Regions from separate parts of the Sediminibacillus dalangtanensis genome, predicted to be linked through region 1. Evidence: a T-box and tRNA genes for the amino acid it is inferred to sense, from the RefSeq annotation. Region 1 holds a T-box; the other holds one or more tRNA genes.
What was found. A T-box is a leader RNA that pairs with one kind of tRNA and senses whether it is charged. The one in region 1 lies ahead of proS (proline--tRNA ligase), so its partner is inferred to be a tRNA-Pro.

Region 2: it encodes a tRNA-Pro, which carries the amino acid that the T-box ahead of proS (proline--tRNA ligase) is inferred to sense. The anticodon was not compared.

Annotation. Positions count from the first base shown of each region.
Region 1 covers NZ_CP046956.1:232,482-242,318, forward strand. Annotated here, with positions in the region: gene ribE (riboflavin synthase) at 1-346, shown strand, start outside; gene ERJ70_RS01265 (bifunctional 3,4-dihydroxy-2-butanone-4-phosphate synthase/GTP cyclohydrolase II) at 358-1,563, shown strand; gene ribH (6,7-dimethyl-8-ribityllumazine synthase) at 1,583-2,050, shown strand; gene ERJ70_RS01275 (hypothetical protein) at 2,243-2,566, shown strand; gene ERJ70_RS01280 (TetR/AcrR family transcriptional regulator) at 2,693-3,259, shown strand; gene ERJ70_RS01285 (DMT family transporter) at 3,379-3,699, shown strand; T-box leader at 3,772-3,972, shown strand; gene proS (proline--tRNA ligase) at 4,039-5,478, shown strand; gene ERJ70_RS01295 (hypothetical protein) at 5,652-5,873, shown strand; gene ERJ70_RS01300 (glutathione peroxidase) at 5,917-6,396, opposite strand; gene trhO (oxygen-dependent tRNA uridine(34) hydroxylase TrhO) at 6,991-7,965, opposite strand; gene ERJ70_RS01310 (cold shock domain-containing protein) at 8,257-8,454, shown strand; gene ERJ70_RS01315 (class I SAM-dependent methyltransferase) at 8,750-9,436, shown strand; gene yxiS (protein YxiS) at 9,447-9,758, shown strand.
Region 2 covers NZ_CP046956.1:4,067,256-4,077,092, forward strand. Annotated here, with positions in the region: rRNA gene ERJ70_RS19735 (23S ribosomal RNA) at 1-2,345, shown strand, start outside; rRNA gene rrf (5S ribosomal RNA) at 2,730-2,845, shown strand; tRNA gene ERJ70_RS19745 (tRNA-Val) at 2,850-2,925, shown strand; tRNA gene ERJ70_RS19750 (tRNA-Thr) at 2,929-3,004, shown strand; tRNA gene ERJ70_RS19755 (tRNA-Lys) at 3,051-3,123, shown strand; tRNA gene ERJ70_RS19760 (tRNA-Leu) at 3,251-3,331, shown strand; tRNA gene ERJ70_RS19765 (tRNA-Gly) at 3,337-3,411, shown strand; tRNA gene ERJ70_RS19770 (tRNA-Leu) at 3,427-3,512, shown strand; tRNA gene ERJ70_RS19775 (tRNA-Arg) at 3,519-3,595, shown strand; tRNA gene ERJ70_RS19780 (tRNA-Pro) at 3,600-3,676, shown strand; tRNA gene ERJ70_RS19785 (tRNA-Ala) at 3,685-3,760, shown strand; rRNA gene ERJ70_RS19790 (16S ribosomal RNA) at 3,848-5,413, shown strand; rRNA gene ERJ70_RS19795 (23S ribosomal RNA) at 5,771-8,688, shown strand; rRNA gene rrf (5S ribosomal RNA) at 9,075-9,190, shown strand; gene ERJ70_RS19805 (MgtC/SapB family protein) at 9,461-9,837, shown strand, end outside.

The DNA.
Region 1 (9,837 bases):
TATCATCACCCATAAATGGAAAGAAGCAAATGCAGTTTATATAACCATCGAAGTCTCCTCAGAGGGGATACCATATCTTTCGGAAAAGGGGTCAGTCGCAGTGGACGGCACTTCCTTGACCGTGTTTGCCGTCCATCCATCGGCTTTTACGATCTCGTTGATTCCCGAAACGCAGCGGGCAACCATTCTCGCTGAAAAGCAGACAGGAGAAACCGTCAACCTGGAATATGACGTGCTGGCAAAATACATCGATCGTCTCCTGGCGGCAAAATATCAATCTTCTGCAGAAGGAACGGCCGGGAAAGTAACCGCGGAAAAACTACAGCAATTTGGCTTTTTAGATTAGGAGGACTAGTTATGTTCCAAACGATAGACGAGGCATTACAAGACTTGCGGGCAGGAAAAATGGTCATTGTCGTTGACGATGAAAACCGGGAAAACGAAGGGGATTTGGTTATGCTTGCAGAGCATGCCACTCCTGAATCGATCAACTTCATGGCCAAGGAAGGCAGGGGGCTCATCTGTGCCCCGATGGACAAAGAGCTGGCCGATAAATTGCGTCTGCCGGCTATGGTGGAAGAAAACAGCGACACCTATGGAACGGCGTTTACCATCAGTATCGACCACGAGGAAACCGACACAGGAATCAGTGCTTACGACCGGGCACTGACCATCCAAAAATTGATTGAGGAGAAGACAGAAGCGGCTGCTTTTAAACGGCCGGGTCACGTGTTCCCGTTGGTCGCCAAACAGGCCGGTGTTCTCGAGCGTACGGGTCATACGGAGGCTGCAGTCGACCTGGCGAAACTTGCAGGTTCTAAGCCCGCAGGCGTGATCTGTGAAATCATGAACGGGGATGGCACCATGGCGAGGCTGCCGGAGTTGGAGAAAATGGCAGAACGGTTTGACTTATCGCTGATCACCATTCAAGACTTAGTTGCCTACCGTAAAGTGAATGATATCTTGATCAATAAAGAAATAACGATCAAGCTGCCGACAGCCTATGGGGAATTTAATCTCACTGCTTACACGGAAAAATTCACAGGCAAGGAGCACCTCGCCCTTTTCAAGGGTGAGATAAGTCCAGAGAAACCTGTCCTCGTGCGGATTCACTCAGAATGTTTGACGGGAGATGTTTTTGGTTCCCATCGCTGTGATTGCGGACCACAGCTCGAGCAGGCTCTGCAAGAGATCGAGGCAGCTGGAACTGGCGTGCTGATATACATGCGTCAGGAAGGTAGAGGAATTGGCTTGCTGAATAAACTGAAGGCTTACAAGCTGCAGGAGCAAGGTTTTGACACTGTCGAAGCAAACCACCAGCTGGGTTTTCCAGCAGACTTACGAGACTATGCAGTTAGTGCCCAAATGTTAAAGGACCTTGGCGTCCGGAAGCTGCAGCTATTGACCAATAACCCGCGGAAAATTTCCGGGTTGAGCGATTATGGGTTGGAAGTGACGGAAAGAAAAGCAATCCAAATACCGGCAAACAAAAACAATGAAAGATACTTGCAAACGAAAAAAGCAAAGCTTGACCATTTATTTGATTTTCCCAGCAGCAACTGATTTCAAGGAGGATAATAAAATGACAAATGTTTATGAAGGAAACCTGGTAGGTACAGATTTAAAGATCGGAATCGTGGTTGGAAGGTTCAATGAGTTCATCACCAACAAATTATTAAGCGGTGCCCAGGATGCATTGAGGAGACACGGAGTGTCGGAAGACGATGTATCGGTTGCCTGGGTTCCTGGCGCGTTCGAAATACCGTTGGTTACGAAAAAAATGGCTGCTTCCAAAAAGTATGATGCGGTGATTGCCCTAGGGACGGTTATCAGGGGATCGACTCCACATTTTGATTATGTAAGCAGTGAAGTTTCAAAAGGAGTAGCAAATGTTTCCATACAGGAGGATCTGCCGGTTATTTTTGGGGTGCTGACGACAGATACGATTGAACAAGCGATCGAAAGGGCCGGGACAAAAGCCGGCAACAAAGGAGCAGAAGCAGCTGTTTCAGCAATAGAAATGGCCAACTTGTTGAAAAACCTGGCTTGAAGCACTAAATGCAAAGAAAACCGGGCAGCCCTGCCTTGAGGGTTTTGCGGTTTTTTACTGCTCGATGGAAAATTTTTAGCAACGTTATTCTCTAGCACAAGGAAACGTAGTAATCAGATGGAATAATGCCGTATATTTTTCAATATCCCAAAGATGATTGTCTAGTGGTAAGATAACCATAGGAGGGATTCGGTGATTACGTATGAAATCTTTGAAAGTAATTTAGGCAATGTAAAGCCTATGGATGAACAGTTCATTTGCGATGAAATCGAAGAACTGATCGAGCGCTTTGCTTTGACCATCACCCAAAGAACCACCTTAAGTACAAAAAAAGGCTGTTACCATTGGCACGCAAAAAAAGAAAGACAAAAAGGGGTACTCGAGGTCACCTATTGGCCAAAACACGGAAGGCTTTGGCTGGAAATAGCGGATAACCGTAAGGCGGAATGGAATATCGAGCTAATTGCCGAGCTTGCCGATGAGCTCGCTGAAAGATACGGCGGCCAAGTAGGGTAGCAGTGTTTCAGCAAAAACGAAAAGTTTGACAACTGGAAGAAACCTAGATAAAATGGAAACTAGAAAAACTGAATAAGTTTCCATGATTTATTTTATTCATGGAGATAATCTAGAAGGGGTCATAGCGTGAAAGAAAGAATTATCAAGCAGGTTGTCGAGGAAATACAGCAAAGCGGGATGCGTTTCACGGTAGATGATATTACCAACCAACTAGGGATTAGTAAAAAAACGATTTATGAGCATTTTTCCTCGAAGGAAGAAATAATTGAAACCATCGTAGATAATATTTTAGAAGAGACAGATCAGAAGACGAATCAATTGATGGCTGATGATTCTATTTCATTCATCGACAAAATCAAGCAATTGATGCAAGTGCTGCCGGAATATCACCAAATCTATGATCGCCCGATACTGGATGAAATGAAACGGTATTATCCCGATCAATGGGTGAAGATGGAAGATGCACTGGAAGAAGACTGGGATGATTTGCAGAAATTGATCGAGCAGGGCATCGAAACGGGTGAAATTGTTTCCAACTACTCGATTCCTGTTATCATGAAGGTGCTGATCGAGGCAATCAATACGACGTTAGACCAGCACTTTTTCAATAAAAACAACATAACCGTAGCAGAAGCTTTGTCCCAAATTGTCGATATCCTGTTATATGGATTGGTACCAGAGAATAAAAGATAAGACGCTTTTATTCTTTGATTTTTGTATAAATAAACGATAAAAACGTTTATAGTTTATTGGTTTTTTAACCGGGAATCCGGGAAAGAAAATCAGAAAACGGAAGCAGGGAGGTATTCAAGATGGCATATTTACTATTGGCAGGAGCCATTATCAGTGAGATCGTCGGAAGCTCGATGTTGAAGATGTCTGCAGGGTTTACAAAGCTGATTCCGGGTGTAATGGCGATCATGAGTTATGGTGCATCCTTTTATTTTCTGGCATTGGCGTTGAAAGAACTGCCAATGGGGCTTACTTATGCTTTGTGGGCCGGCATCGGCACCGTGATGACCGTGATGATTGGCATTGTATTTTGGAAAGAGCAATTTTCTATTCAAACGCTGGTTGGAGTGACGGCTATTGTAATTGGTGTCGTGGTCCTGAATATGCCACAAGGGGCCTGACCTTTACCGCGTAGCCTGGACAACTTGACAAGGAGCCGGTTAATTCATATAGTATTTATACATTTGAATTTACGAAAAGCAATGACAAGGATTAGTACTGGAAGTAGCGGTGCCGCAGAGAGGAAATGGTTGGTGAGAATTTCCGTACAGCTATCCAGGAACCTGCCTTGGAGCTCAGTATCGATAAGATACAAGCGGAGACATCCGTTATCAAAGAAAGAGTGCACAGGTAACTGTGAACAAGGGTGGTACCACCAGACCTCGGTCCCTTTTTAGGGATCGGGGTTTTTTGTTTATCAACGTACTAACGGAAAATAGGAAAAGAAAAGGTGGTTGAAAATGGCCAAAAAGAACAAGCAATTTGTAGAAAAAGTCACCGCAATGGAAGACGATTTTGCCCAATGGTACACGGACGTCGTAAAGCAGGCTGACTTGGTCGATTACGGTCCTGTACGAGGATCGATGATCATCAGACCTGAAGGATACGCAATTTGGGAAAACATCCGGGACATTCTCGATGCAAAAATAAAAGAAACCGGGCATGAAAATATGTATTTTCCACTGTTCATCCCGGAAAGTATGCTGCAAAAAGAAAAAGACCATATCGAGGGATTTGCTCCGGAGGTTGCCTGGGTAACACACGGCGGTGATGAAGAGCTACAAGAGCGACTGGTTGTCCGTCCGACCTCCGAGGTGCTTTTTGCTGAGCATTATGCAAAAATCATTCACTCCTACCGCGATTTACCAAAGCTGTACAATCAATGGAGTAACGTTGTGCGCTGGGAAAAAACGACCAGGCCGTTTCTTCGCTCCCTTGAATTCCTGTGGCAGGAAGGACATACTTGTCATGCGTCTGAAGAAGATGCGGCGAAGGAAACACGGCAAATGCTCGATGTGTATGCGAGTGTTTTCGAGGATTACATGGCGATTCCTGTTCTAAAAGGAAAGAAAACAGAGAAAGAAAAGTTTGCTGGGGCAGCTTATACGTTGACGATTGAAAGCTTGATGCATGATGGGAAAGCACTGCAGGCGGGAACATCCCACCATTTGGGGACCGGTTTTGCAGAAGCGTTCGATATCCGCTTTACCGATGAAGCGGGTGAATTGCAGCCTGTTCATCAAACATCCTGGGGGTTCACGACTAGATCGATCGGAGCCATGATCATGGTTCACGGGGATAACCGCGGCCTGGTAGTCCCGCCGAAAATCGCCGCTAAGCAAGTGATGATTGTACCAGTCGCCCAACATAAAGAAGGGGTGCTCGACAAGGCGTATCAGTTGAAAGAACAGCTTGGCAACATCGCCCGGGTCGACATCGATGCCAGTGATAAGATGCCTGGTTGGAAATTCAATGAGTATGAGATGAAAGGTGTTCCGATCCGGTTGGAAATCGGACCGAAGGATATCGAAAAAGGGCAAGCTGTATTGGTCCGCAGAGATACCGGTGAGAAATTGTTTACACCGATCGGTGAACTGGAAAAGGCCATCCCGGAATTGTTGGAGGATATCCAGCGGAACTTGTTTGAAAAGGCCAAGAAGCATCGCGAAGAGAAAACCAGTGTTGCGACAAACATGGAGGAGTTCAAACAGAATTTGGAGCAAAATCCCGGGTTTATTAAAGCAATGTGGTGCGGAGATCAGCAATGCGAGGATCAAATAAAAGATGAAACCACCGCAACTTCCCGCTGTATCCCGTTTGAACAGGAAAAAGTCGCGGACACCTGTGTCTGCTGCCAAAAACCAGCAAAAGAGCTGGTCTACTGGGCTAAAGCATATTAATAAAAAAGCGGAGGATACCCGAAAATCACGGTACGGAGGCAAAGGAAGTCTCCGCTAGTTGCTGGGGTCTATGGCTAATCAAAAAAAGCATAAAAGGAAGACGCAGAAACAGGTTTGTCCTCCTGCCCCTGAAGGGAACAGTAAAGAAACACTTCATAGTGGAGGGTGGTAGCATGGACAAGTCGGAACGTGAGAGGGGCAGCATGCTCCCGGACCAAAAGGATGAAATCAAGTTCAAGGAGTCCAAAGAAAAACAGGATAAACGTGATACGTTTGCTGAACCGCAGGAGGATTTCCCGATTGATCAGGTAGAAAAAGATGAAAAAGCGGACAGAAAGAAAACGACTTCTTATAAAGATATCGAAACCGATAAAGAAAAGGAAAAAGATCAATAACTTAAGGCTGCGGCTTCTCCCTTCGGGGGGAGGCCGCAGCCTTTTAGGAAGAAAGAAGCTGTTGGATGTCCGTTTCTATACTCTCTGGTTTGGTCGACGGGGCGTATCGTTTAACGACATGTCCGTCCTTATCGACTAAAAACTTAGTGAAGTTCCACTTGATTTGTCCGGAAAGGATGCCAGGAGCTTGCTTACTTAAATAAGCAAAAAGTGGATGGGCGTTTTTTCCTTTGACGTCGATTTTGCTGAACAATGGAAAGGTTACCCCATAATTTACTTCGCAGAAGGTTTGGATTGTTTCCTCTGAACCTGGCTCCTGATTCATAAACTGATTGCTGGGAAAGCCCAGCACGACTAAACCATCATCCTGGAATTTATCATACAACTGTTGCAAGCCTTGATACTGAGGTGTAAATCCACATTTGCTGGCCGTATTGACGATCAACATCGCCTTTCCTTTATACTTTTGAAGCGGTAATTCTTCGCCTGAAATCGAAGTGGCAGAAAAATCGTATATGTTCATGCAAAACGCCTCCTTTATTGAAGGATAGCATAATCGAGTAACAGATCTGATAAAGGATGCTCAAATCTCTATAGAATCCAGCTTTTTGGCACCTTATGCAGGGTATAGCTCTCGGATTTCCCGTTTCTCTGCAAATGCTGCGGGGTGGTTTTTTGCTCGACCAACTCTTTATCGAAAGGCTTATTCCATAAAAATAGCGATTACACTTAGGCCGCAGAGGAAATAAAACTCGCTTTCCGCGGACGAACGCCCAAGCCTCCTCGCAAAGCCCGCTGTGGGGTCTCGATCGCCCGTATTTCCGCAGGAGTCTCGCTTATTTCCTCTGCTACGCTTTTTCGCTCTAAAGAGCCAACCGCTTGCTACCATAAAAGTCTATCACTAATCCCCGATAATTCGGTGACAAAATGGGGTTGTACTCTATCCCGATCTTTTACCGTAGTTTTAAGCAATTATCTAAATCAAGGCAGGGGCATCACCACATACAGTATGTAACAAGAATTCCCCCTTAAAAAAAGACGACCAGTACGGCCGTCTTTCACATGTGGTGTTCCTCTTTAGATAACGCTTGATTAGCACTTTGAAAGGAAACCAGACTTATTGATGGGCTACTCCATCTTCACGTTCGATTCTTTCCAGTCTTGCTTGGATTTCTTCCTCAGATAAATTGTGCTCTTCCACATACATGTTGCGTGGTGATACACGGCATTCATGCGTACATCCGCGCATGTACTTATGCTCATTCTCTTCTGAGCAAAGGAATTGGCGGTTACATTCAGGGTTTGCACAGTTTACATAGCGTTCACAAGGCTTCCCATCAAAGAAGTCTTTTCCTACTACTACATGTTCTTTACGGTTGACCGGTACGGAAATCCGTTCATCAAACACGTAAAGCTGTCCGTCCCACAGCTCGCCTTGTACTTCCGGATCTTTTCCATAGCTAACGATTCCGCCATGTAATTGGCCGACATCTTCAAATCCTTCCTTTACCAGCCATCCAGAAAATTTCTCGCAGCGGATACCGCCGGTACAGTAGGTAAGGACTTTTTTGCCTTCTAATTTGTCTTTATTTTCTTTCACCCATTCAGGTAATTCCCGGAATGTTTCAATATCAGGACGGATGGCACCGCGGAAGTGGCCAAGGTCATACTCATAATCATTCCGTGCATCTAAAACAACCGTATTTTCATCCCGCATGGCTTCATAAAATTCTTGGGGACTTAAATATTGGCCGGTTGTTTCATTCGGGTCAACGTCATCCTCGAGACGGAGTGTAACAAGCTCGGGACGCTGACGTACATGCATTTTTTTGAACGCATGGCCGTCAGATTCATCTACTTTGAAGACCATTTCGGCAAAACGAGGATCAGCGTGCATGTCGTCCATATATTTATTGGTTTGTTCCACTGTTCCAGAGACCGTGCCGTTGATACCTTCTTCGGCAACCAGAATGCGACCTTTCAAGCCGAGTTCTTTACAATACTTGAGATGCTCGGCTGCATAGGTCTCCGGATCATCGATTGGAACATAGTTATAATACAATAATACTTGATACTTTTCTTGGTTTTCCATTTTATTACCACCTATCAATTCATATTTGCAAGATATAAATGTAGGGTGGGATCTATTATAACATTGTCTCTTGCAAGCATATATTTTAACAGAGGTTTAAGAGAAAAATCAACTTGTATTTAAAGGTAATCATAGCTATCACCTGGTTTAGGTGAAGGGAAAAGTGGAAATGAAAATAAAGAAAAGAAAGTGGGAGTTGAATATTTCGTTCCCATTTCTTTCACAATAAAGAGATGTAAGGGAATAGCTTTAATCCGTTACCCGCATTTTTTGTAAGAAGGAGGTTTTTTCATGACAGGGAAAGTCAAATGGTTTAATGCCGATAAAGGGTTTGGGTTCATTGAAAGAGAAGATGGCGACGATGTATTCGTACACTTCTCGGCTATCCAGACTGAAGGTTTTAAAACGCTTGATGAAGGCCAGGAAGTCGAATTCGACATTGTCGAAGGCGATCGCGGTCCGCAGGCGTCCAATGTTCAACCTTTATAATCTGCTATTACAAAAAAGCGCATCTGTTGATGCGCTTTTTTTGACAGATAAGAAAGTATAAATTTCAGAGATGTCTAGCTCCAGCGCTTACCCCCTCGAGGGCAAAAGGCCGCCACTTCGAGGCTTTGCTTAAGCTTGTCAGAGGCCCAAACAATGTGGGTCATGCAGGCGTTGCCACAGGACGTGGCGGCTTTAGCCTATACTCCTTTTGTCCTGGGCGGAAAAACGATAAAATAGTAATTGACTACATTTGATTAGTAAGCTTTACTGTTAAAACACGGAGGAGGAAAGCAAAGTGGATGACAAAACGTTTGACTGGCATCAAGAGGCAGGGAAGCAGTGGGATGAAAGGGCATCATTTTGGAATCAAAACAGCAAAAGTATGTGGGATACCGGCAGCAGAAAAGAGATTATCCCGTTTCTGAATCACTATTTGCATCCAGGTGCTACCGTGTTGGACGTTGGCTGCGGAGATGGTTATGGTTCTTATAAGCTGAGCCAGGCAGGCTATAAAGTGACAGGTATGGACCTTTCAGAAGAAATGATCGAGAAGGCAAAGCGCTTGGCCGGAGAATTCATCACTTTCCGAAGGGAAGATATCATTCATCTCTCGTTTGCGGACGAAAGTTTTGATGCCATCATGGGAATCAACGTTTTGGAATGGACAGAGCATCCACTGAAGGCCCTAAAGGAGTTGGACCGGGTTTTGAAGCCGGAAGGAAGCGTGTGTATCGGCCTATTGGGACCGACAGCAGGGCCGCGGAACAACAGTTTTCCAAGGCTATACGGTGAAAAGGTGATCTGTAACACGATGATGCCTTGGGAGTTAAAAAGGCTGGTTGAAGAGGAGATCGGCTGGGAGACGATCGGTGGAAAAGCTGTCTCCAAAAAGGATGTAACGGAAAAAGAGATGGCTGCTTTACCGGAAGAATTGCAACAGGCAGTGAGCTTTATGTGGCTGTTTTTGTTTCAAAAAGAGTGAGGTGACGGATATGGATAAAAAAGAGATGGAAGAAAAAATTATCGAACAGTATCGCCAGGACGAAAACATGATGATTCTTGTTTTTGCCCAATGGTGTGTCAATAACGGCCTCAAGCCGGAAGAGCTCTATCATGAAGCTTATCCAGAGCAGGGGAGCAATAAAGAGCTGGAAAAAACACTGGAATTGACCGTGCCGAAGGAGGAGTCGGAACCTATTCCGGATACCACCGTATTGAATGTATTGCAGTTATACGGAAATGATGACCTGGCTTTCATCGTGAACAGGGAAATCGAAAAGCGTAAGAAGCAGGAGAACGATTAAAAGAGGCCCGGACAAAAGCATGGCCACAAAAGCAAAAACCGAGCGAATGCTAAATGCCAATCAAATTCGTTCGGTTTTC
Region 2 (9,837 bases), 270 kb from region 1:
GTAGTCGAAGCCCGTTAATGGGTGACGGCGTGCCTTTTGTAGAATGAACCGGCGAGTTACGATCTCCTGCAAGGTTAAGTCGGATAGACGGAGCCGCAGCGAAAGCGAGTCTGAACAGGGCGAATAGAGTAGGGGGTCGTAGACCCGAAACCGTGTGATCTACCCATGTCCAGGGTGAAGGTCAGGTAACACTGACTGGAGGCCCGAACCCACGCGTGTTGAAAAACGCGGGGATGAGGTGTGGGTAGGGGTGAAATGCCAATCGAACACGGAGATAGCTGGTTCTCTCCGAAATAGCTTTAGGGCTAGCCTCAAGAGTTGAGTACTGGAGGTAGAGCACTGATTGGACTAGGGGCCCTCATCGGGTTACCGAATTCAGTCAAACTCCGAATGCCAGCCACTCGATCTTGGGAGTCAGACTATGGGTGATAAGGTTCATAGTCGAAAGGGAAACAGCCCAGACCGCCAGCTAAGGTCCCAAAGTATACGTTAAGTGGAAAAGGATGTGGAGTTGCTTAGACAACCAGGATGTTGGCTTAGAAGCAGCCATCATTTAAAGAGTGCGTAATAGCTCACTGGTCGAGTGACTCTGCGCCGAAAATATACCGGGGCTAAACGTATCACCGAAGCTGCGGATTGTTCTTGCGAACAATGGTAGGAGAGCGTTCTAAGTGCAGCGAAGTCAGACCGTGAGGACTGGTGGAGCGCTTAGAAGTGAGAATGCCGGTATGAGTAGCGAAAAAAGAGTGAGAATCTCTTTCACCGAAAGCCTAAGGTTTCCTGAGGAAGGCTCGTCCGCTCAGGGTTAGTCGGGACCTAAGCCGAGGCCGAAAGGCGTAGGCGATGGACAACAGGTGGATATTCCTGTACCACCTCCTTTCCGTTTGAACGACGGGGGGACGCAGAAGGATAAGGAAAGCGCACTGCTGGTCATGTGCGCCCAAGCAGTAAGAGAGTCGGATAGGCAAATCCGTCCGGCAATCTCAAGCTGTGATGGGGAGGGAAATAAAGTACCGAAGTTCCTGATTTCACACTGCCAAGAAAAGCCTCTAGTGAGGAAAGAGGTGCCCGTACCGCAAACCGACACAGGTAGGCGAGGAGAGAATCCTAAGGTGATCGGGAGAACTCTCGTTAAGGAACTCGGCAAAATGACCCCGTAACTTCGGGAGAAGGGGTGCTTCTTTTGCGAGAAGCCGCAGTGAATAGGCCCAAGCGACTGTTTAGCAAAAACACAGGTCTCTGCGAAGCCGTAAGGCGAAGTATAGGGGCTGACACCTGCCCGGTGCTGGAAGGTTAAGGGGACGCGTTAGCCGCAAGGCGAAGCGTTGAACCGAAGCCCCAGTAAACGGCGGCCGTAACTATAACGGTCCTAAGGTAGCGAAATTCCTTGTCGGGTAAGTTCCGACCCGCACGAAAGGTGCAACGACTTGGGCACTGTCTCAACGAGAGACCCGGTGAAATTATACTATGCGTGAAGATGCGCATTACCCGCGACAGGACGGAAAGACCCCGTGGAGCTTTACTGTAGCCTGATATTGAATGTTGGTACAGCTTGTACAGGATAGGTGGGAGCCTTAGAAACCGGAGCGCTAGCTTCGGTGGAGGCGCCGGTGGGATACCACCCTGGCTGTACGGACCTTCTAACCCAGGACCGTGATCCGGTCCGGAGACAGTGTCAGGTGGGCAGTTTGACTGGGGCGGTCGCCTCCCAAAGAGTAACGGAGGCGCCCAAAGGTTCCCTCAGAATGGTTGGAAATCATTCGCAGAGTGTAAAGGCAGAAGGGAGCTTGACCGCGAGACCTACAAGTCGAGCAGGGACGAAAGTCGGGCTTAGTGATCCGGCGGTGCCGTATGGAAGGGCCGTCGCTCAACGGATAAAAGCTACCCCGGGGATAACAGGCTTATCTCCCCCAAGAGTCCACATCGACGGGGAGGTTTGGCACCTCGATGTCGGCTCATCGCATCCTGGGGCTGTAGTCGGTCCCAAGGGTTGGGCTGTTCGCCCATTAAAGCGGTACGCGAGCTGGGTTCAGAACGTCGTGAGACAGTTCGGTCCCTATCCGTCGTGGGCGTTGGAAGTTTGAGAGGAGCTGTCCTTAGTACGAGAGGACCGGGATGGACACACCGCTGGTGTACCAGTTGTTCCGCCAGGAGCATAGCTGGGTAGCTACGTGTGGAAGGGATAAGTGCTGAAAGCATCTAAGCATGAAGCCCACCTCTAGATGAGACTTCCCATCATTTTAAATGAGTAAGATCCCTCAGAGACGATGAGGTTGATAGGTCCGAGGTGGAAGCGTGGTGACACGTGCAGCTGACGGATACTAATCGATCGAGGACTTAACTTAAAACAAAAAGTGAAGGCGACTGGTCAACAGCGTATGGATAGATCAGCCAGATGGTAGTACGCCGCTTTGAGCGTACGAAAAGCTGGATGAACTATACACTAGCTGTTAGGAGCCGTAACTGGATTAAAACAAAAAGCGTCGCGGGCTTGGTCAGATGCGACACGCATAAGCCAGTCACCGAAAAGCCCTGCTTTATGGGCTTGTAGGGGAATGACTTATGACGCGAGCATCTAGCCCGCAGAGCTGGATTCAAACGTGTGAAGTTCGTTGATGTCTTCCTTCTTATCTAGTTTTGAAGGAACAAGTGTTAAATACATTTAAAAAAGGCTTGCTTTTTAGTCTTAATGTTTATATAATATATCTTGTCCTTAAAATTACATATTGTCTGGTGACAATAGCGGAGAGGCCACACCTGTTCCCATGCCGAACACAGCAGTTAAGCTCTCCAGCGCCCATGGTAGTTGGGGCTTTGCCCCTGCGAGAGTAGGACGTCGCCAGGCTTTTGGAGGATTAGCTCAGCTGGGAGAGCACCTGCCTTACAAGCAGGGGGTCGCAGGTTCGAGCCCTGCATCCTCCACCATTTGCCGGCCTAGCTCAATTGGTAGAGCAACTGACTTGTAATCAGTAGGTTGGGGGTTCAAGTCCTCTGGCCGGCACCAGTTTTTCTATGTACTAAATGATTTAATATTTCATTGGTTAATCCATGAGCCATTAGCTCAGTTGGTAGAGCATCTGACTTTTAATCAGAGGGTCGGAGGTTCGAATCCTCCATGGCTCATCAAAGAAGTTATGGTTTGGATTCTCACCTGTGGTTCCCCTTGCTTTTCATCACCATTCAGTGGTGCAAGGACTAGCCTGTGGCGTCGGAATCCTCCATGGCTCATCACTTCAAAATATTATAACGAGCGGGTGTGGCGGAATTGGCAGACGCGCTAGATTTAGGATCTAGTGTCTTCGACGTGGGGGTTCAAGTCCCTCCACCCGCATTAACGCGGAAGTAGTTCAGTGGTAGAACACCACCTTGCCAAGGTGGGGGTCGCGGGTTCGAATCCCGTCTTCCGCTCCAGTTCTTTCATGCCATGCCGAGGTGGCGGAATTGGCAGACGCACAGGACTTAAAATCCTGCGGTAGGTTTCTACCGTGCCGGTTCGAGTCCGGCCCTCGGCACTTAGGGCGCCCGTAGCTCAATTGGATAGAGCGTTTGACTACGGATCAAGAGGTTAGGGGTTCGACTCCTCTCGGGCGCGCCATTATCGGGAAGTAGCTCAGCTTGGTAGAGCACTTGGTTTGGGACCAAGGGGTCGCAGGTTCAAATCCTGTCTTCCCGACCATCTATAAAGGGGCCTTAGCTCAGCTGGGAGAGCGCCTGCTTTGCACGCAGGAGGTCAGCGGTTCGATCCCGCTAGGCTCCACCACTTTTGATCCTTGAAAACTGAACAAAACAACCAGTATGTCAAGCAAGATATACAAGCTAGTTTTTGAACGAGCAAGCAAGCTCATCATTTATGGAGAGTTTGATCTTGGCTCAGGACGAACGCTGGCGGCGTGCCTAATACATGCAAGTCGAGCGCGGGAAGCAGGCAGATCCCTTCGGGGTGAAGCCTGTGGAACGAGCGGCGGACGGGTGAGTAACACGTGGGCAACCTGCCTGTAAGATCGGGATAACTCCGGGAAACCGGGGCTAATACCGGGTAATACCTTCCTCCGCATGGAGGAAGGTTGAAAGGCGGCCTTTTGGCTGTCACTTACAGATGGGCCCGCGGCGCATTAGCTAGTTGGTAGGGTAATGGCCTACCAAGGCAACGATGCGTAGCCGACCTGAGAGGGTGATCGGCCACACTGGGACTGAGACACGGCCCAGACTCCTACGGGAGGCAGCAGTAGGGAATCTTCCGCAATGGACGAAAGTCTGACGGAGCAACGCCGCGTGAACGATGAAGGTCTTCGGATCGTAAAGTTCTGTTGTCAGGGAAGAACAAGTACCGTTTGAACAAGGCGGTACCTTGACGGTACCTGACGAGGAAGCCCCGGCTAACTACGTGCCAGCAGCCGCGGTAATACGTAGGGGGCAAGCGTTGTCCGGAATTATTGGGCGTAAAGCGCGCGCAGGCGGTTCCTTAAGTCTGATGTGAAAGCCCACGGCTTAACCGTGGAGGGTCATTGGAAACTGGGGAACTTGAGTACAGAAGAGGAGAGCGGAATTCCACGTGTAGCGGTGAAATGCGTAGATATGTGGAGGAACACCAGTGGCGAAGGCGGCTCTCTGGTCTGTAACTGACGCTGAGGCGCGAAAGCGTGGGGAGCGAACAGGATTAGATACCCTGGTAGTCCACGCCGTAAACGATGAGTGCTAGGTGTTAGGGGGTTTCCGCCCCTTAGTGCTGAAGTTAACGCATTAAGCACTCCGCCTGGGGAGTACGGCCGCAAGGCTGAAACTCAAAAGAATTGACGGGGGCCCGCACAAGCGGTGGAGCATGTGGTTTAATTCGAAGCAACGCGAAGAACCTTACCAGGTCTTGACATCCTCTGACCCCTCTAGAGATAGAGGTTTCCCTTCGGGGACAGAGTGACAGGTGGTGCATGGTTGTCGTCAGCTCGTGTCGTGAGATGTTGGGTTAAGTCCCGCAACGAGCGCAACCCTTGACCTTAGTTGCCAGCATTCAGTTGGGCACTCTAGGGTGACTGCCGGTGACAAACCGGAGGAAGGTGGGGATGACGTCAAATCATCATGCCCCTTATGACCTGGGCTACACACGTGCTACAATGGATGGTACAAAGGGAAGCGAAACCGCGAGGTGAAGCAAATCCCATAAAACCATTCTCAGTTCGGATTGCAGGCTGCAACTCGCCTGCATGAAGCCGGAATCGCTAGTAATCGCGGATCAGCATGCCGCGGTGAATACGTTCCCGGGCCTTGTACACACCGCCCGTCACACCACGAGAGTTGGCAACACCCGAAGTCGGTGAGGTAACCTTTTTGGAGCCAGCCGCCGAAGGTGGGGCCAATGATTGGGGTGAAGTCGTAACAAGGTAGCCGTATCGGAAGGTGCGGCTGGATCACCTCCTTTCTAAGGATATACGAAAGGCGAAAGCACCCGGGTAGCGACGTACAAACTGGACTGAACCGAAGGAGATAAAGGAAACACAGCGAACAGCGTGAGCTGATGTTGACTTATCGTACGGAGGTGAGGGAAGTTGTGCTAGTCGCTGGGTGCTGGAGCTGGACAGGAATAGCTCTTACGAGCTAAACACAGGACATACTTGGTTGTTTGGTTCAGTTTTGAGGGATCAATTCCCTTAATTACTTGTACCTTGAAAACTAGATAAGATAAATAGGAAGTGAAGGCGACTGCTCAGCAGGAGCCGGAACTAGACTATGCAAGACATTCAACGACATTGAAGTAACACGTCATTCACGAACGATAAGTTAAGTGAAGAAGGGCGCACGGTGGATGCCTTGGCACTAGGAGCCGATGAAGGACGGGACAAACACCGATATGTCTCGGGGAGCCGTACGTAGGCATTGATCCGGGAATTTCCGAATGGGGGAACCCCCTGCCCGTAATGGGGCAGGACGCTTATCTGAATTCATAGGATAAGTGAGGCAGACCCGGGGAACTGAAACATCTCAGTACCCGGAGGAAGAGAAAGCAAATGCGATTTCCCAAGTAGCGGCGAGCGAAACGGAAACAGCCCAAACCAGAGAGCTTGCTCTCTGGGGTTGTAGGACACTCCATCGGAGTTACCAAGAAACAATTTAAGTGAATCGATTTGGAACGATCAGCCAAAGAAGGTAAGAGCCCTGTAGTTGAAAGATTGTTTCCTCCGGAGTGGATCCTGAGTACGGCGGAACACGAGGAATTCCGTCGGAATCCGGGAGGACCATCTCCCAAGGCTAAATACTCCCTAGTGACCGATAGTGAACCAGTACCGTGAGGGAAAGGTGAAAAGCACCCCGGAAGGGGAGTGAAAGAGAACCTGAAACCGTGTGCCTACAAGTAGTCGAAGCCCGTTAATGGGTGACGGCGTGCCTTTTGTAGAATGAACCGGCGAGTTACGATCTCCTGCAAGGTTAAGTCGGATAGACGGAGCCGCAGCGAAAGCGAGTCTGAACAGGGCGAATAGAGTAGGGGGTCGTAGACCCGAAACCGTGTGATCTACCCATGTCCAGGGTGAAGGTCAGGTAACACTGACTGGAGGCCCGAACCCACGCGTGTTGAAAAACGCGGGGATGAGGTGTGGGTAGGGGTGAAATGCCAATCGAACACGGAGATAGCTGGTTCTCTCCGAAATAGCTTTAGGGCTAGCCTCAAGAGTTGAGTACTGGAGGTAGAGCACTGATTGGACTAGGGGCCCTCATCGGGTTACCGAATTCAGTCAAACTCCGAATGCCAGCCACTCGATCTTGGGAGTCAGACTATGGGTGATAAGGTTCATAGTCGAAAGGGAAACAGCCCAGACCGCCAGCTAAGGTCCCAAAGTATACGTTAAGTGGAAAAGGATGTGGAGTTGCTTAGACAACCAGGATGTTGGCTTAGAAGCAGCCATCATTTAAAGAGTGCGTAATAGCTCACTGGTCGAGTGACTCTGCGCCGAAAATATACCGGGGCTAAACGTATCACCGAAGCTGCGGATTGTTCTTGCGAACAATGGTAGGAGAGCGTTCTAAGTGCAGCGAAGTCAGACCGTGAGGACTGGTGGAGCGCTTAGAAGTGAGAATGCCGGTATGAGTAGCGAAAAAAGAGTGAGAATCTCTTTCACCGAAAGCCTAAGGTTTCCTGAGGAAGGCTCGTCCGCTCAGGGTTAGTCGGGACCTAAGCCGAGGCCGAAAGGCGTAGGCGATGGACAACAGGTGGATATTCCTGTACCACCTCCTTTCCGTTTGAACGACGGGGGGACGCAGAAGGATAAGGAAAGCGCACTGCTGGTCATGTGCGCCCAAGCAGTAAGAGAGTCGGATAGGCAAATCCGTCCGGCAATCTCAAGCTGTGATGGGGAGGGAAATAAAGTACCGAAGTTCCTGATTTCACACTGCCAAGAAAAGCCTCTAGTGAGGAAAGAGGTGCCCGTACCGCAAACCGACACAGGTAGGCGAGGAGAGAATCCTAAGGTGATCGGGAGAACTCTCGTTAAGGAACTCGGCAAAATGACCCCGTAACTTCGGGAGAAGGGGTGCTTCTTTTGCGAGAAGCCGCAGTGAATAGGCCCAAGCGACTGTTTAGCAAAAACACAGGTCTCTGCGAAGCCGTAAGGCGAAGTATAGGGGCTGACACCTGCCCGGTGCTGGAAGGTTAAGGGGACGCGTTAGCCGCAAGGCGAAGCGTTGAACCGAAGCCCCAGTAAACGGCGGCCGTAACTATAACGGTCCTAAGGTAGCGAAATTCCTTGTCGGGTAAGTTCCGACCCGCACGAAAGGTGCAACGACTTGGGCACTGTCTCAACGAGAGACCCGGTGAAATTATACTATGCGTGAAGATGCGCATTACCCGCGACAGGACGGAAAGACCCCGTGGAGCTTTACTGTAGCCTGATATTGAATGTTGGTACAGCTTGTACAGGATAGGTGGGAGCCTTAGAAACCGGAGCGCTAGCTTCGGTGGAGGCGCCGGTGGGATACCACCCTGGCTGTACGGACCTTCTAACCCAGGACCGTGATCCGGTCCGGAGACAGTGTCAGGTGGGCAGTTTGACTGGGGCGGTCGCCTCCCAAAGAGTAACGGAGGCGCCCAAAGGTTCCCTCAGAATGGTTGGAAATCATTCGCAGAGTGTAAAGGCAGAAGGGAGCTTGACTGCGAGACCTACAAGTCGAGCAGGGACGAAAGTCGGGCTTAGTGATCCGGCGGTGCCGTATGGAAGGGCCGTCGCTCAACGGATAAAAGCTACCCCGGGGATAACAGGCTTATCTCCCCCAAGAGTCCACATCGACGGGGAGGTTTGGCACCTCGATGTCGGCTCATCGCATCCTGGGGCTGTAGTCGGTCCCAAGGGTTGGGCTGTTCGCCCATTAAAGCGGTACGCGAGCTGGGTTCAGAACGTCGTGAGACAGTTCGGTCCCTATCCGTCGTGGGCGTTGGAAGTTTGAGAGGAGCTGTCCTTAGTACGAGAGGACCGGGATGGACACACCGCTGGTGTACCAGTTGTTCCGCCAGGAGCATAGCTGGGTAGCTACGTGTGGAAGGGATAAGTGCTGAAAGCATCTAAGCATGAAGCCCACCTCTAGATGAGACTTCCCATCATTTTAAATGAGTAAGATCCCTCAGAGACGATGAGGTTGATAGGTCCGAGGTGGAAGCGTGGTGACACGTGCAGCTGACGGATACTAATCGATCGAGGACTTAACTTAAAACAAAAAGTGAAGGCGACTGGTCAACAGCGTATGGATAGATCAGCCAGATGGTAGTACGCCGCTTTGAGCGTACGAAAAGCTGGATGAACTATACACTAGCTGTTAGGAGCCGTAACTGGATTAAAACAAAAAGCGTCGCGGGCTTGGTCAGATGCGACACGCATAAGCCAGTCACCGAAAAGCCCTGCTTTATGGGCTTGTAGGGGAATGACTTATGACGCGAGCATCTAGCCCGCAGAGCTGGATTCAAACGTGTGAAGTTCGTTGATGTCTTCCTTCTTATCTAGTTTTGAAGGTACACTTTCTAAAGTTGTACACAAAGGAAGTTCTGTTAAAACCGTTCACGTCCTGTGAACAACACAGAACGACCTGCATCCTGCAGGTCTGGTGGCAATAGCGGAGAGGCCACACCTGTTCCCATGCCGAACACAGTAGTTAAGCTCTCCAGCGCCCATGGTAGTTGGGGCTTTGCCCCTGCGAGAGTAGGACGCCGCCAGGCAAACAAAGACATCCTTGAATGAGTCAGTCTCGTTCAAGGATGTCTTTTTGTGTTATATAAATCGGCCTGCTTTTCGGAAGGAAAAACGAAGAAAAAGTTTTAAAAAGAGTCGTTAGAATTTAAAATAGAAACAATCATTCCCATTCATCGTTCCTACATAAGATAAAAGAAAGCCCGATTTCAATTAGCCAGTAAAGGGTATTTAGTTCATTAGAAGAAGGGGGAAGTATAGTGCAATTATCTAGTTTAATTCATGAAGATTTTACTTTAATGATAATCCGTTTATTTGTAGCCCTGCTGCTGTCCGGCCTCATCGGATTTGAAAGAGAGTGGAATAACCATGCCGCAGGCTTTAGAACCCATATATTAGTGGGGGTAGGGTCCTGCTTGATGATGCTTTTATCCATATATGGGTTTGAAACATTTATGGAGAAGTATGATAATGTTCGATTTGACCCTGCACGTATCCCCTCTTACGTGATTAGCGGAATAGGATTTTTGGGTGCCGGGACGATTATGGTTCATGGAATTAATATCCGAGGTTTAACAACAGCAGCATCCATTTGGGCGGTTGCTGGTCTTGGCCTTGTAGTAGGTGCGGGGATGTATAGCCTGGCTGCAGTAGCTACGTTAATTATTTTGCTTAG